One region of the Bradyrhizobium sp. BRP23 genome, then DNA from elsewhere that is predicted to be linked to it. Evidence: predicted binding sites of a transcription regulator. Region 1 holds the regulator's gene; each other region holds the start of a gene.
The links. Region 1 encodes LexA, which represses DNA repair genes until DNA is damaged. Its sites were predicted from a motif close to TGTTCNNNNTGTGTTCNG; they were not measured.
Positions count from the first base shown of each region.

Region 2: the regulator LexA is predicted to act here: its motif matches at 2,403-2,420, upstream of I6F24_RS04015 (DUF3072 domain-containing protein).
Region 3: the regulator LexA is predicted to act here: its motif matches at 2,728-2,745, upstream of I6F24_RS16460 (ribonuclease T2).

Region 1 is NZ_JADYVW010000008.1:179,539-184,496, reverse strand. It holds gene I6F24_RS22650 (GAF domain-containing protein) at 1-527, opposite strand, end outside; gene I6F24_RS22645 (hypothetical protein) at 746-1,180, opposite strand; gene lexA (transcriptional repressor LexA) at 1,570-2,271, opposite strand; gene glp (gephyrin-like molybdotransferase Glp) at 2,448-3,656, opposite strand; gene I6F24_RS22630 (hypothetical protein) at 3,878-4,081, opposite strand; gene I6F24_RS22625 (HAD family phosphatase) at 4,240-4,863, opposite strand; gene I6F24_RS22620 (alpha-hydroxy acid oxidase) at 4,892-4,958, opposite strand, start outside.
Region 2 is NZ_JADYVW010000001.1:866,177-871,134, forward strand. It holds gene I6F24_RS03990 (HWE histidine kinase domain-containing protein) at 1-1,069, shown strand, start outside; gene I6F24_RS03995 (hypothetical protein) at 1,066-1,287, opposite strand; gene I6F24_RS04000 (hypothetical protein) at 1,429-1,686, shown strand; gene I6F24_RS04005 (hypothetical protein) at 1,811-2,023, shown strand; gene I6F24_RS04010 (hypothetical protein) at 2,120-2,341, opposite strand; gene I6F24_RS04015 (DUF3072 domain-containing protein) at 2,457-2,651, shown strand; gene I6F24_RS04020 (DUF6496 domain-containing protein) at 2,742-3,071, shown strand; gene I6F24_RS04025 (hypothetical protein) at 3,078-3,440, opposite strand; gene I6F24_RS04030 (Do family serine endopeptidase) at 3,710-4,958, opposite strand, start outside.
Region 3 is NZ_JADYVW010000005.1:320,838-325,795, forward strand. It holds gene I6F24_RS16445 (outer membrane protein) at 1-440, shown strand, start outside; gene I6F24_RS16450 (cold-shock protein) at 511-726, opposite strand; gene rlmJ (23S rRNA (adenine(2030)-N(6))-methyltransferase RlmJ) at 1,005-1,865, opposite strand; gene I6F24_RS16460 (ribonuclease T2) at 1,989-2,681, opposite strand; gene I6F24_RS16465 (hypothetical protein) at 2,800-3,261, opposite strand; gene I6F24_RS16470 (hypothetical protein) at 3,445-3,744, shown strand; gene I6F24_RS16475 (DUF3617 family protein) at 3,791-4,321, shown strand; gene I6F24_RS16480 (ATP-binding protein) at 4,492-4,958, opposite strand, start outside.

The DNA.
Region 1 (4,958 bases):
AAACTCTTGGCGTCGTGCAAGTCCTTGATGATCAGCGGCAGGCCCGCCTTCCAGGTGCGTCCGGGCAGGCCGAAGCCGCGCGGAAATCTGGTGTGGCGGGAGTTGAATTCGAACATGTCCGCGGTGCCGTAATAGCCATCGACGAGCCCCATCTCATGCGAGAGATCAGGATCGTTGTGCCAGAGTTCGATCGCGCCGACATGCGCCTCGTCGTCGCCGCAGAACAGCACCAGCACGGCTTGCAGGAATTCGCCCGCGAACACCGGCACCGCCACGCCGCAGGTGAGGCCGGCCGCAGCGGCCTGATCGGTCCGCTTGAAATAGGAGTTGGCGAATTTCGTGAGGATGACGGGGTGGCCACAGGCCCAGGCCTTGCCTGGAAGTCCCTCGTCATATCCGAAGTGCAGCTCTTCGCTGACGGCTTTGAACGCGGACAGCCCATCGTCGTAGAGGCCGCCGCCGAATTCCAGCCGCATGCGCGTCCGGTCGGGTACCCAAAGTTCAACGACGCGAATGAAGGTCTTCATCGAGCGTGTCCGCCGCCTCAAACCACGACAGCATCGGTCATTTGGCTGCGGAGCGGACGTTCAAAATGCGGGCAGCACGGCCCAAACTTCGTGCGACGACGAGGCGCGGCGGTGGGCTCGCCGATCGAATGTCCTGAAACACAAACTTGCCGGGCTCGCCGGCCTTCGGCCGGCGACGGCAATTTCAATCCCGGGCTCGGCCTGTCGGCCGAAGGGCGTCAGCCGATCGGCAGGCGCGTGATCGTGGGCCGCGTGTCGGCGACGATCTGCGGCTTGTGCTCGCGCTCGGGGGCTGGCTGCGTCACCGGCAATTGCAGCACGGTCGCGCGCTGGCCTTCGACGAGCTGCGTCACCAGCACGTATTTGCCGTCGGGGAATTCGATCGCGTCATGATGGCGATCGGGAATGTGCGGGTCGATCTTGCCGAACTTGCCGACGCGAGAGTTCACGGTGCGCGTCCAGATCCAGCGGTTGTCGTAGCGGACGTTGTCGGCGAAAGCGAGCTCCGTCCCCGGCAGCAGACAGACCGCGACGGAGGGATCGGCTTCGGAAGCGAAACCGCGCGTCGAGGTGCCGCGGAAGGTTGTCGTGACGATCGTCTCGCCGACTTCGGCGGGGCGCGTCGCGACGGCATGCAGGCTGTAGTCACACATCGGGTGCTCCTCATGCTGGGATAGCGACCCGCGTCTCTTTCGAGGCGCAGGCCTCTATCAGAGTGGAAGCATACAACGCTCTGCTCGGTTATGGGCAAATCTGCGGCTCGCGTCCGCAGCGCGCGATCACATTATCTTTCCCGGATTCGATAGGAACAAACCTCGCGTCCTTGCATTCGGCCGGAGCTATCAGCACTGCCGGCACAACTCTACCGGTGAAGCAGAGCGAGATTGCTGCGCGCCTGCGCGGGCGAATGTCGCGCGGGAAGATGGACCGGACAGCCGGCGCAGAACCAGAGAAACCGTCCAGCCGGAGCGGACAAGTATCCGCTCCGATCCTGGATCGCCGATGCCGATCGAAACGCGCGCGGCGCTTGATGTTTCCCGTATCAGTACTTCCGGTAAAGCCCGATCAGCTTGCCCTGGATCTTCACGCGGTTCGGCGGAAGAATGCGGACCTCGTAGGCGGCATTGGCGGGCTCGAGCGCGATCGAGGCGCCGCGGCGGCGGAAGCGCTTGAGCGTGGCCTCCTCGTCGTCGATCAATGCCACCACGATGTCGCCGGTATTGGCGGTCTCGTTGCGCTGGATCAGCGCCATGTCGCCGTCGAGGATGCCGGCCTCGACCATCGAATCGCCGCGCACTTCGAGCGCGTAGTGCTCGCCCGAGCCGAGCATGTCCGGCGGCACGCTGATGGTATGGCTGCGGGTCTGCAGCGCCTCGATCGGCGTGCCGGCGGCGATGCGGCCCATCACGGGCACCGCGACGGGGCGCTCGCCCTCGTCCGCGGGCGGGCTGGAGCTCGCGCGCACCTTGCCGAGATTGCCCTCGATCACGCTCGGGGTGAAGCCACGGCGATTGCCGGCGGCGGCCTGGAGCTCGGGCAGCTTGATCACCTCGATGGCACGGGCACGGTTGGGCAGGCGGCGAATGAAGCCGCGCTCCTCGAGCGCAGTGATCAGGCGATGGATGCCTGACTTCGAGCGCAGGTCGAGCGCATCCTTCATCTCGTCGAAGGACGGCGGCACGCCGCTTTCCTTCAGACGTTCGCTGATGAACCGCAGAAGCTCGTATTGTTTGCGCGTCAACATCTCGACCAAAGTCCCCCGGTTGATGTCGTTCGATTCCGACACGATGAAGCCGGCACTAAGCCGCTACATCCTCGAAACAAATCATGAACGGACACTATATGTTCGATATGTGTTCCGCAACTGCTTAATTTATGGTGAACGCGGCCAAGCTCGCGGAATGCGTGTGGCTGGGCGGCTCAGACGGGCAGCCGGAGCACCTCGCAAGGCGTGCCGGCCTCGGCCTTCGGCGCGAACGGTGCGCGCACCAGAAGTACCTGTGCCGCAGCGAGATTCGCAAGAAGGGAGGAGTCCTGATGGCTGACCGGAAGGGCGACGCGCGTGCCGTCGTCGCGCTCCTCCAGCCGCGCACGCAGATAGTCCTCGCGCTGGTCGTTGGCGGCGAGATCGCGGCCCAGCACGGCGCGCTCGCGCCGATGATGAATCGCTGAACGGCCCGACAGGGCGCGAATCAAGGGGACCATGAACAGGAAGGCGCACACGTAGGACGACACGGGATTGCCGGGCAGGCCAATCACGCGCATCGCGCCTATCCGACCGTGCATCATCGGCTTGCCCGGCCGGATCGCGATCTTCCAGAACGCCATCGCGATGCCTTCGCCCTTGAGCGCCTGCTGGACCAGGTCGTGGTCGCCGACCGAGGCACCGCCGGTCGTGATCAGGATGTCGGCGCCGCTCTCGCGCGCGCGGCGGATGCCGGCGGACGTCGCCTCCAGTGTATCGGCGGCAATTCCGAGGTCGATGGTCTCGGCGCCCTCGCTGCGGGCGAGCGCATGCAGGGCATAGCCGTTGGAATAGACGATCTGGCCGCGACCAGGCGTGGTGCCCGGCATCACGAGCTCGTCGCCGGTGGCGAGAACGGCAACCCTCGGGCGGCGGATGACGGCGAGATGCGGATGATTCATTCCGGCGGCAAGGGCGAGATCGCGCTCGGTGAGACGGATTCCCTTGCGCAGCAGCACGTCGCCTTCGCGGAAGTCGACGCCTGCAGGGCGGATGTGCCGGCCGAAAATGGCGGCTTCCTTGATCGTCACATGTTTGCCGTCGGCAGCCGTGTCCTCCTGGATCACGACGGCATCGGCGCCGTCGGGAACGACGCCGCCGGTGAAGATCCGCACGGCTTCGCCGGGGCCGACGCTTCCCGCGAACGGCCGGCCCGCCGCGACCTCGCCGACGACGGTCAACCTCGAATCGTTTGCCGCGTCGGCCGTGCGCACGGCATAGCCGTCCATCGCCGACATCGCCTCCGGCGGCTGCGTGCGCCGCGCCGCGACATCGCGGGCGAGCACACGATGGTAGGCCTCGTCGAGGCAAACCATCTGTTCAGCCAGCGGCTCGACGCCGGCCAACACCGCGGCAAGCGCGTCAGAAACCGGCATCAGGGCCACGGGCGAACTCCTGCTGAGCACATCAGTCAATGGGCGGCGAGAGTTCTAGCCGAGTGCAGCCGTGAGGCAAAGCAGCACGCGGGATGATCTATCCTGCATGGTCGCAGGGGGTGGAGGAGGTCGGCTCAGCTCCGCCGCGGCATGATGCGGAAGGCGAGACAGACCGGAACGAGGATTGCCATGGCAAGGACGAGAATGACGAGCGCCACGGCCAGCATCGTTCAACGCCCCGTCGGATCGCCCGGACTGATGTCCGCGACGTCGGGCGGCTTGGGACCCTGATCCTTGTCCGGCAGCGGGTCCGCCTGGGATTTCAGGTCGGCGGCCTTGCTGATTAGCTTGGCGGAGAGGTCAGAATCCGAGGTGGTTCTGGCGAATTCGAGCAGGAGAGAGGCTTGCTTGGTGAGATAGGTCTTGCCCAGCACGTCGATCAGTCCAATGTAGAAGTCCCAACGGACTCATGAGTCCGAAGGGTGGTATTCCGTTCCCGGAACTCTGTATAAAAATGCACAAAGTGATCAGGTTCCACATCTTCAGCAGTTTTTGTTCCGGCAAGTGAGCGCGCTCCGGGCTTTCCCGCGGCTCAGATCCCCAGTGCTTTCAATGCGTTCCCGACATCACGCGGCGAGGTGACATGCACGGCGGTCAAGCCGCGCGCCCGTGCTCCCTCGATGTTCTCGGCGAGGTCATCGAAGAACACGATGCGCTCGGCCGGCACGCCGATCGCCGCCACGACATGGTCGAAGGCCTCGGCATCCGGTTTGCGCAGGCCGATGCTGGAGGACAGATACAGCTCGCGGAAATGGCCGAGCAGACCGGCATATTCCTTCGAGAAATGGTCGACGTGCGGCCGATTGGTGTTGGAGAAGGCATAGAGCGGCATCTGCTTCGCCGCCCGCGGCAGCAGCTCGGCGATATCAGGCATCTCGCCGGCGAAAATCGCGTTCCAGCCTTCCAGGAATTGCGCATCCGAGATGCCGATCCCGAGCGAGGACCGCAGCGAGGCGAAATAGTCCCCATCGCTGATCTTGCCCATCTCGTGCAACCGGTAGGCCTCGTCGCGCACATAGCGCGCGATGATGGCCTCGGGCTGGCAGCCGGCATGTCCCGCCCAGCAGGCGATCGCCTTGGAGAAGTCGATGTCGAGCACAACGCGCCCGAGGTCGAACAGCAGCGCATCCGCGCTGCCGGGAGAGAGCGATGTCATTGCGTCCTTTTCACTTCGGTATGGCGCGTCAGTAACGATAGGGCTCGTGGTCGAACAGCGGGAACGCGCTGAACACGCTGGGCGCGTTGGTGGCG
Region 2 (4,958 bases), on a different contig from region 1:
CGAGGATCGCGTCCGCGCCCGCACCGCGGAACTGGAGGCTTCCACCGCGAAGCTGCGCGAGAGCGAGCAGCGGCGCAGCATGGCGATCGCGGCAGGCAAGATGGGGTCCTGGGACTGGGACTGGATCAGCGGCGATTGGATGTGGGACGAGGGGCAATACAATATCTTCGGCGTCAGCCCCGACAATTTCGAGATCAATCCGGCCAACGTTCAGGCCCTGCTGCACCCCGACGATGTCGACCAGTTGCGCAAGGCGATCGCCGAGTTCAACAAGGGCACACGCGCCTATGAGACGGAGTTCCGCATCATCCGGCCCGACGGCGAGGTGCGCTGGTGCGTCGGCACGGCGGCCGCAACCACGGACGAGAGCGGGCGCGTGGTGCGCGTCAGCGGCGTGACCGTCGACATCACCGAGCGCAAGCGCGCCGAGGAGCGGCAGAACCTGCTGGCGCGGGAAGTCGATCATCGCGCGAAGAACGCGCTGGCGCTGGCGCAGTCGATCGTGCGCCTCACCCGGGCCGACGAGGTCAAGGCCTATGTCAACGCCGTCGAGGGGCGCATCAATGCGCTGGCGCGCGTGCACACCATCCTGTCGCTGTCGAGCTGGCAGGGCGCCGAGCTCTCCAGGCTGATCGACGAGGAGCTTGCGCCCTATTCGCTGGGCGACCAGATCAAATTGGCAGGGCCCGAAGTTCAGTTGCTGCCGGCGACGGCCCAGACGCTGGCGCTCGCATTGCACGAGCTCTTCACCAACTCGGCAAAGTACGGCGCGCTATCCACGCGAGCGGGGCGGCTCGCGATCGATTGGCAGGTCGACGAGGAGCTGCTCACGCTGAGCTGGGAGGAATCCGGCGGTCCCCTGGTCAAGACCCCGAAATCGCGCGGCTTCGGCACGCGAAGCCTGCTTGCGAGCATCGAGTCCCAGCTTGGCGGACAGGCGCAGTTCGATTGGCGCGCCGAGGGCCTGCTGTGCCGTCTTGAGGTGCCGTTGACACGCAAGACCGCGGCGGCTGCACCAAGCAAGTTCGACACCGCCGGCGCTGCCGAATTGCAACGCGCATCCGGTTAACCTGACGCTGCGCTGCTCATGCGCTGCGCCGTGCGTGGTTCGCGCGCGACGCGCCCTTCGAGCCAAGCTTCCGTTCGGGCGAGATCGCGCAGCGCCCTCGCGTAGCGGCGGGCCGCGCTCCGCTCCGCGCCAAGCGGAAGCTTGCGCGCCTTGCGCAGGATGTCCGCGGCCGCGTTGCGATAGGCCAGCGAGCGGTAAAGAAAGACGACCTTACCCATATCGATGTTCCCGTTTTGCTGGCGCCCATCTTGGCAAGCCCGGCATGAACGCCCGATGAAACGGGCGGTAACAATTCCTTCAGCGGAACGGAACCGGGCGATCACATGCGCGTTGGCGTGGCAAGTTCGGGATGCCGTCCCATGCGCACCAAGAAGTCGTCTGAGCTGATCTCTGCCAGCGGCCTTATCAAGCTGATGACGCATGCAATGATGGGCGCAGCGCTCGGCCTCATTTTCAGCCTCACGCTCGTCCTGTCCAATCCAGCCGTCGCCAACCTGCTGAACAATGGCGGAAGCCAGGCCGCGATGGTCTTCGCCCTCACCTTGGTGACGACCTTCGCGATCGGCGCGACGCTCACCGGCGCCGTGTTCATCCTGGCCGAGGACAAGCAAACTTGAAGCGTGCGTGACGTACGGAAGATACTTCGCCGGGAACTCCTGCCGCGACGCGCGGTTTGCTGCCTGCGTCAATTTAACTCAGGGGGTTTCCCCGCATGAGACGACCAAGCTCGCTCTCGCCGTAATATTGGCAACCGGCCTTGCCGCCGCGCCGTTTGCCGCCCAAGCCAAATCGCACAAGGTCAAGCATGGATCCTCGATGTCGTCGGCACAGATCACCGGCGCCAACACCAAGTCCTCCAAGGGCGCTGATCCGTCCGGCCAAGGCGGCGCCGGTCCCGGCTCCGATCAGGGCGGCACCATGACCAACAAGGGCGGCATGACCGACACCAAATAGGCGCTCCTGGAATCATGAAGGGCTCCGCATTGCGGAGCCCTTTGTCTTCTATCTTTGGGTTCGGCACTCGGCCTTCAGTATCCGGCGCCAAGGATCTCAGCGGCGCTCGGCTGCGCGCGCGGAATTGCCGCCTGTCTTCACGGCACGAAGCCGCACCCGGTCGCGAACGTTTGGCAGTACGTCGCTGCCGCCGGCCGCCTTCCATTCGGCAATCAAGAGAGTGATTTTCCGGCGCAGGTCCATCTGCGCCAGGGCCCTTTCCGTGCAGTCGTGATCGCGCTCGACGAGGTCGCGCACCGACGCCTCGACGTCGGCCATCTCGAGCCTCAAGGCTCTGATTTTACGTCGAATTTCATTAATTCTGTTGTCCATGCCTTGTTAGAACAAAATAAGAACATATAGTCAAGTCACGATTTCAGGACGGAGACGCCAGATGCAGGTTCAAGGTAAATACGACGCCAGATTTTTCCTGGGCGAGCAGATGACGCGGGCGCAGGGTCTCAAGCTGAAGCGGCTCAGCGAAGAGGCCTACCAGCCCGGCCAATATGCGCGGGATCTGTCCTTCAGCGAGGCCGCCCGGCGCATCCAGGTGCTGGAAGCGGAGATCGAGCTGGCAAACTCCTTCTAGAGCATCGCATCGCGCTTTAGGCCTGCGCCGTTCCACGCTCCCGGAACCATGGCTGTGCAGAATGGTTCTCCCCGCCGAGGGAGAATATGCATGGCACGCAAGGCAAAAAAGCGCCGCTACTCACGCAGCTCGGGAAGCGATGTCGCCACCGAGATGCGGCGTTACAAGAAGGGCACCGCGAAGAGCGGCCGTGGCGGGCGCGGCGGCCGCGTCAAGAACCGCAAGCAGGCCATCGCGATCGGACTGTCGAAGGCACGCAAGAAGGGCAAGAAGGTCCCGAAGAAGGCTTCGAAGCGCAAGAGCGCCAAGAAGACGTCCAAGAAGACGTCCAAGAAATCATCCAAGAAAACGTCCGGGACGTCGTCCAAGAAATCGTCGAACAAGAAATCATCGAAGCGCAAATCCAAGCGGTCGCGCTGACCCGCCTCAGATCATGCTCCCCGGCATGAAGCAGCGGATCGAAATCCCGAACGCAGTCTTGACCGGCCACACCATCGTGCGGCCGGCCCGGTTGGGCTCGGTGATGACGGCCTCATCCGGCACATCGATCCACTGTCCGTCGATGCGGACACGGTAGCGCCCGTTGTGCGACTCCCAGTCGAGATCGGCAAGGGCGAAACCGTCCGCGTCCGAGCAGCACGGACCGAGATGGCTGCGCAAACTGTCGAACCATGGCTTCAGAGGAGAATTCGCGTAGCGGCCGTCGTCGCGCCCGAGCGCGTTTCCCCCCGAGAGCACCAATGGCGCCACGAGCAGCGCACTCCTGAGCGAGAGCTTCAATCGATCCATGTCGGCACCGATCACTTGTGAACCACCGGCGAGTTCCACAAAGCGCCGGGAGGCTCGAAGTTCCACGCTTGCAACCCCTCTCAGCGGCGACGTTGGCGCAGAGCACCGAGGCGCCCTGCGAGTGTGATCAGCGAACACGGCTTTTTCGGACGCACCAGGTCATCATCCCTGCCGTTAACGAGAATGTGACCGGCCTGGTGCGGACGTGACGTGTGTGCAAAAGGCGGCCCGAAGGCCGCCTTCCTGGATTGGTAAGGGTCGAGTTGACGTTATGCGAGTGGCACCGCAACGAAGCGGGTGGCCTCCGCGCTTCTGACCTGAAGCAGCACGCTGCGCTTGCCCGACGATTTGGCCTGCGCCAGCTCGGAGCGCACCTCGCCGACATTGCTGACAGCCTTGCCGCCGACATTGAGGATGACGTCGCCGGTCCGGATGCCGCGTTGCGCGGCCGGGCCTTGCGGATCAACCTCGGTGACGACGACGCCGTTCTGGCCTGCGCCCTGGACGTCACCGGCGGGCGCCAGGCTGAGGCCGAGGCGCGGCGTGCCGGCACCCGGCTGTCCGCTGCCCTCGTCGGCATTGCCACTGCCATTGCCCTTGGCCTGCCGCTCGTTCGGCAACTCGCCGAGCGCCAGCGTCACCGTCTTGCTGTCGCCCTTGCGGAAGACATCGAGCTTCACGGACGTGCCCGGCGTCAAGCCGGCGATGGTGCGGGCGAGGTCGCGGGAGTCCTTGATCGTGGTGCCGTTGACGGCGGTGATGACATCGCCCGCCTGGATGCCGGCCTTCGCCGCCGGGCTGCCATCCTGCGGATTGTCGACGATCGCGCCGCGCGCCTCCTTGAGCCCGAGGCTGTCGGCAATATCCGACGTCACCGGCTGCACCTGCACGCCGAGCCAGCCCCGGGTGACCGCGCCTTTGTCCTTCAATTGCGCGACGACGAGCTTGGCGGTCGAAGCCGGGATATCGAAGCCGATGCCGACCGAGCCGCCCGAGGGCGAGAAGATCGCAGTGTTCACGCCGATCACGTTGCCGTTCATGTCGAAGGCCGGACCGCCGGAATTGCCCTTGTTGATCGGCGCGTCGATCTGGATGAAGTCGTCATAGGGACCGTTGCCGATGTCGCGGCCGCTGGCCGAGACGATGCCGGCGGTCACGGTGCCGCCAAGACCGAAGGGATTGCCGACCGCGACCACCCAGTCGCCAATGCGCGGCTTCTGGTCGGAGAACTTGACGAACGGAAAGTCCTTCTTGCCGTCGACCTTGATCAGCGCGAGATCTGTCTTCGGATCGGTGCCGACCACTTTCGCGGTGTAGGTCGTGCCATCGTCCATCGTCACCTGCACGGACTCGGCGCGATCGACGACGTGATTGTTGGTCACAGCATAGCCGTCGGCGGAGATGAAAAAGCCGGAGCCTTCGCCCGTGATCATCTGGTGGCGCTGGCGCGGCATGCCGTTCGCGCCGCCCGGAAAGCGGAAACCGAACTGTCGCGAGAACTGGTCGAACGGCGTGTCC
Region 3 (4,958 bases), on a different contig from region 1:
ACAACCCCACCAAGCCGTCCGGCTTCGTCGCCGGTGTGCAGGCCGGCTACAATTTCCAGAACGGCCCGTGGGTGTTCGGCGTCGAGGGCGACATCCAGGCCGCCGGCGCCGACGACACGTTTGCGCCGTGGAAGTTCTCCAACCCGTGGTTCGGCACCCTGCGCGGCCGCGCCGGCTATGCGTTCAACAACGTGCTGTTCTACGGCACCGCCGGTCTCGCCTTCGGCGAGCTGCGCGCACAAACCTTCGGTTGGTCGGAGTCGCACACCAGTGCCGGCTGGACCATCGGCGCCGGTGCGGAAGTCGGCCTCGCGCCGAACTGGAGCGCCAAGCTCGAATATCTCTACATCGATCTGTCGACCAGCCAGTTCGCAATCACGGGCGTGTCAAACGGCTATAGCGCCAACGTTGTCCGCGCAGGCGTGAACTATCGCTTCTGACATCCAAAGAAGAAAATACCGGACCAGCCTCCCGGCCGCTCGCGGCCGGGATTTTTTTTCGCCAGGCTTGCTAGGAGAGGATCACCAGATTGACCGCCTTCGGTCCCTTCCCCTTCTTGTCCGGTTCGACTTCGAAAGTAATACGCTGTCCTTCGGCGAGGTCCTTCAGTCCCGCCCGCTCCACAGCGGTGATGTGAACGAAAACATCGCGACCGCCGTCGTCAGGCTTGATGAAGCCGTAGCCGCGCTCGCCGTTGAAGAACTTGACCGTTCCCGTCATGGCCATCGGGAAACTCCCCCTCATTGCTCCTCCGTCGCGACGCAGACTCACGTCGCGACATGACCGGGCCTTACGGAGCCCGGGAGCTGGCCATCCTTGGACGGACCTGATCGGTCCGGCGGGATCTTTCTTAGGGCCTTCACTCCGCCGCAACCATTCGCGGAAGCGGAACGTAAAGCCAGTCACGGAAATAGCATAATACGGTTCTTTGCAGATTGACTACCGGTCCTGCATATTTTTCCCAAGAATGCCGGAGTGTTACGGCTTGGCGTCAATGCTTGGCGCTAAGGCTTGGGCACCTCCAGCCGGAATCTGGCAGCACCGCCCTGGCCGAGCGGTATTTCCAGCTCCGGCAGAATGGTCTTGAGCTCGCCGTGCAGCGTGTAGGGCGGGTTGACGATCAGGAGACCGGTGGAGGTGAGGGCGGCGCTGTCGGCTTGCGGCGCGACGCTGAATTCGAGGCGCAGGCATTTTCCAGGCGGCTTTGCTGCAGCTGCGAGCCGCGCCACGGTTTGCGCCAGCGTGTCGGTGGCGCGCCGGTTCTTGGCGGGATACCAGATTACGTAGATACCGGTCGGCCATTTCGCGAACGCTGCCGAGAAGGCTTCGCCGAGCCGCTCGAACTCGTCCTTGGCCTCGAAGGGCGGATCGATCAGCACGAGGCCACGCCGCTCCTTCGGCGGCACGAAGGCCGGCAGCGCCACCCAGCCGTCGAGGTCGACCACGCGGGCCTGCTCGTCGCGGCGCAGCGCATCGATCAGCGCTTTCCGTGCCTTCGGCTCGAGCTCGCAGGCGACGAGCCGGTCCTGCGGCCTGAGCAGGCCGCGCGCGATCAACGGCGAGCCCGGATAGGCCTTGAGCTCCCCCTTTGGGTTGAAGGCGCGGACGATGTCGAGATAAGGCTTCGTCAGCGCTGCGCTCTCGTTCGACAGGCGCGCCTGCAGCAGCCGCGCGATGCCGGTCAGCCATTCGCCGCCGCGGCGCGCCTCGTCGCTGTCGAGATCGTAGAGGCCGGCGCCGGCATGGGTGTCGATGACGCGGAACGCTGCCGGCTTGTCCTGCAGATAAGTGAGGATGCGCGCCAGCACGATGTGCTTGATGACATCGGCGAAGCTGCCGGCGTGGAAGGCGTGGCGGTAGTTCATGGCGGAGAGGACTACGTTGTCTGGCGCGATCCTAACCCCTGTCATTGCGAGCGCAGCGAAGCAATCCAGAAATGCGTCCGCGGAGGCACTCTGGATTGCTTCGCTGCGCTCGCAATGACTGAGCTACCCGCCCCTGATCGGCGGCATCGTCACCTGGTCGCGGCGGCAGGCGCGGCGCTCGATCTCGTCGCAGGCGCGAAATTGCAGGTCCTTGCTGAGGCAGATGCGGACCTCGGACAGCCGTGTCCGGTTGCAGGTGACCGAGACGGCGGCATTGCTGAGACCCGGATTGGCCTTGATGAAGGCCTCCTCGACCTCCGCCGGCGCGACGGTCTTGGCCTGCGCCAGATCGAGATATTCGGCCGGAATCTTGATCGCAGCGCGCGCCTTGCGGATCATCTCGAAATAGCCGCGGCCCTCCAGCCCGGAGCAGGTGCCGTGCTTGTCCCATTCGTTGAAGATCAGGCCCGGCGCCGGCATCAAATCGAGCATCGAGGAGACGATGTTGCGGTTCAGCCGCGGCGCCGGGCGCTGGCAATACTCCGGAAAACCGTTCTCGTATTGCGGCCACAGCCCATGCACCACGAAGGCGTAGGGCCGTCCGCCGCATTGCATCTGGGACCGGCCGCCCCGTTCGGCGGCTTCCTCGCAGAACGAGGGCGACCACGACAGCGCCAGCACATAGAAATCGAACTCGCCCGGGGCGTTCTGCCGCTTGTCCTGTGCCTTCGCACCGCCCGCGAGGGTGGCCAACCCCGCAGCGAGGGTCAGTGAGATCATCAGGCGGGACAACGAATGCAATCTGGAGTGAAACATGACAACGCCCCTCAACTAGACTGTGCAATACAGCCTAGCAGGCAATGGGAACATTTCAAGAACAAAATTGGGGCAGCAGCCATCGACTGGCTGATCAGCCCGAATCCGCCGCTGTTGATCAGGGCTTGGCGGCGCGGCACGCCGGATTGTAGGCCCAGTTGCGGTCGACGCCGACGACGCACCATTCGACACCGTTGCCGTAGGAGGCAAAGCCGCCATCCTCGATGATCGAGAAATGCACCTTGCGCGGCTTGCCGTCATTGAGCATGGCCTCGCCGGTGCAATAGCGGCGCGGAATGTTGTCGGACTGCCAGGGCCGGAACGCGGTTTCGCGAACGGCGGAGAAGCCGGTGATCTGCAACGAAGAATTCCAGAACTTGGATTCCTTTTCGGCGAATTCGTGCACGATCCTCGGCAGAGCCCAGTCGCAAGGGGCGACGGCGCCGTCATAGCGCGGCCCGCTCAGCCAGAAATTCAGCTCCAGCGGATTGGCGGCCCTGGCCTTGCCGAGTGACAATGCTCCGAACATGAGGCCGAGCACGGCGGCGAAACGGAGCGATTTCTCGAAGGGGGCGCGCATGATCAATCCGGGCAGCTAAGGTCTTGCGAAGGCCGGACGGTGCCGCGAAGGTTGGGGGAGGTCAAGTGCAGCGCGGCAACACTTCGCAAGGACTTGACCAAGTGTCGCGGCCAACAGGGGTTCGGTTCTTTTCACGTGCGTCGCGGCACCGTAAACTGGCGCCAGCCAATTGGAGTGACGGGAATGCGAATCATTGCGGCCGCGGGCCTTCTTGCCAGCCTGGTTGTCTCAGGCATGATGGCGAGCCAGTCGGCGCGCGCCGATTACGTGCCGCCGTTCAAGGGCAACGACACCGGCGGCATCATCGCCTATTCGATGGCGACCCGGGTCGATGCGCGCCAGGTCGCGGTCGATCATTGCGCCCGCTACGGCAAGGTGGCGAAATTCCTGGCCGTGCAGGGCTATGAGGGCGGCTACATCTCGTTCTCGTGCCGCTGGGTGCCTTATGGCGCCGCCGACCGGCCGATCCGCACACTGTACTGAGGCGCTGTCGTAGGCGCCGCACCTCTCTCAGCCGGGAGCTTCCCTCATGACGCGCAAACTCGCTTTGCTCGGCTCGACGCTTTGCCTCGCATTGTCGGCAGGCAGCGCCGGCGCCGACGAACTGCCGCTGCGCAAGGCCGGTCTTTGGGAGATGAAGCTGGTCACATCGGGCTCGCCCGTGCCCGAGATGACCATGCAGCACTGCACCGATGAGACCGTCGACAAGGAGATGAGCAACAACGTCTCCCCGATGGCCAAGCAGATCTGCGCCAAGCAGGAGATCAAGAAGACCGCGACCGGCTATGTCAGCGATTCCGAGTGCAGCGTCGCTGGCGTCAGCACGACCTCGCATGCCGAGATCACCGGCGACTTCAATTCGGCCTACACGGTGAAGACCACTTCGCACGCAAAAGGCGGCGTTGCCGGTGCGGCGGGGCGCGATAGCACGACGACGCTGCAAGCCAAGTGGCTCGGGGCCTGCAAGCCGGGTCAGAAGCCCGGTGACATCGTCATGCCCGGCGGCTTCAAGATGAACACGCGCGACATGGACAAGCTGAAGGCGCTGCTGCCGAAGTAGGTGTACTCTTTCCCTCTCCCCTTGTGGGAGAGGGTGGATCGCCGCAAAGCGGCGAGACGGGTGAGGGGTTTCTCTCCGCGAATTCAATGAGGCTTGGACGCGCGGAGAGATACCCCTCATCCGGCGCTTCGCGCCACCTTCTCCCGCAAGGGGAGAAGGGAAGACCCCACCTACACCGGTATCCGCACGCTCGCCCTCAATCCCCCCATCGGGCTGTCGCCCAGCGTGATGTCACCGCCATGGGAGCGGGCGATGTCGCGGGCGATCGCGAGCCCCAGGCCGGTGCCGCCTTCGTCCTGGTTGCGGGCGTTGTCCAGCCGCAGGAACGGCTTGAACACCTCTTCGCGCAAGTGCGCGGGAATGCCGGGGCCGTCGTCATCGACGGTGACGGTCAAATAACGGTGATCGCGCTGGCCGGTGATGGCGATATTCTTGCCGTAGCGCGCCGCGTTGGTGACGAGGTTGGCGAGGCAGCGCTTGAACGAGGCCGGCTTCACCGTCACCACGGGCAGGCCGTTGAAGGCGACGGTCGCGGTATGGCCGTGACGTTCGGCATCGCTGCGCAGCTCCTCGAGTGCCTGCGCCATGTCGGTCGGCTGCGACTGTTCGCCGGAATCGCCGCGGGCAAACGCGAGGT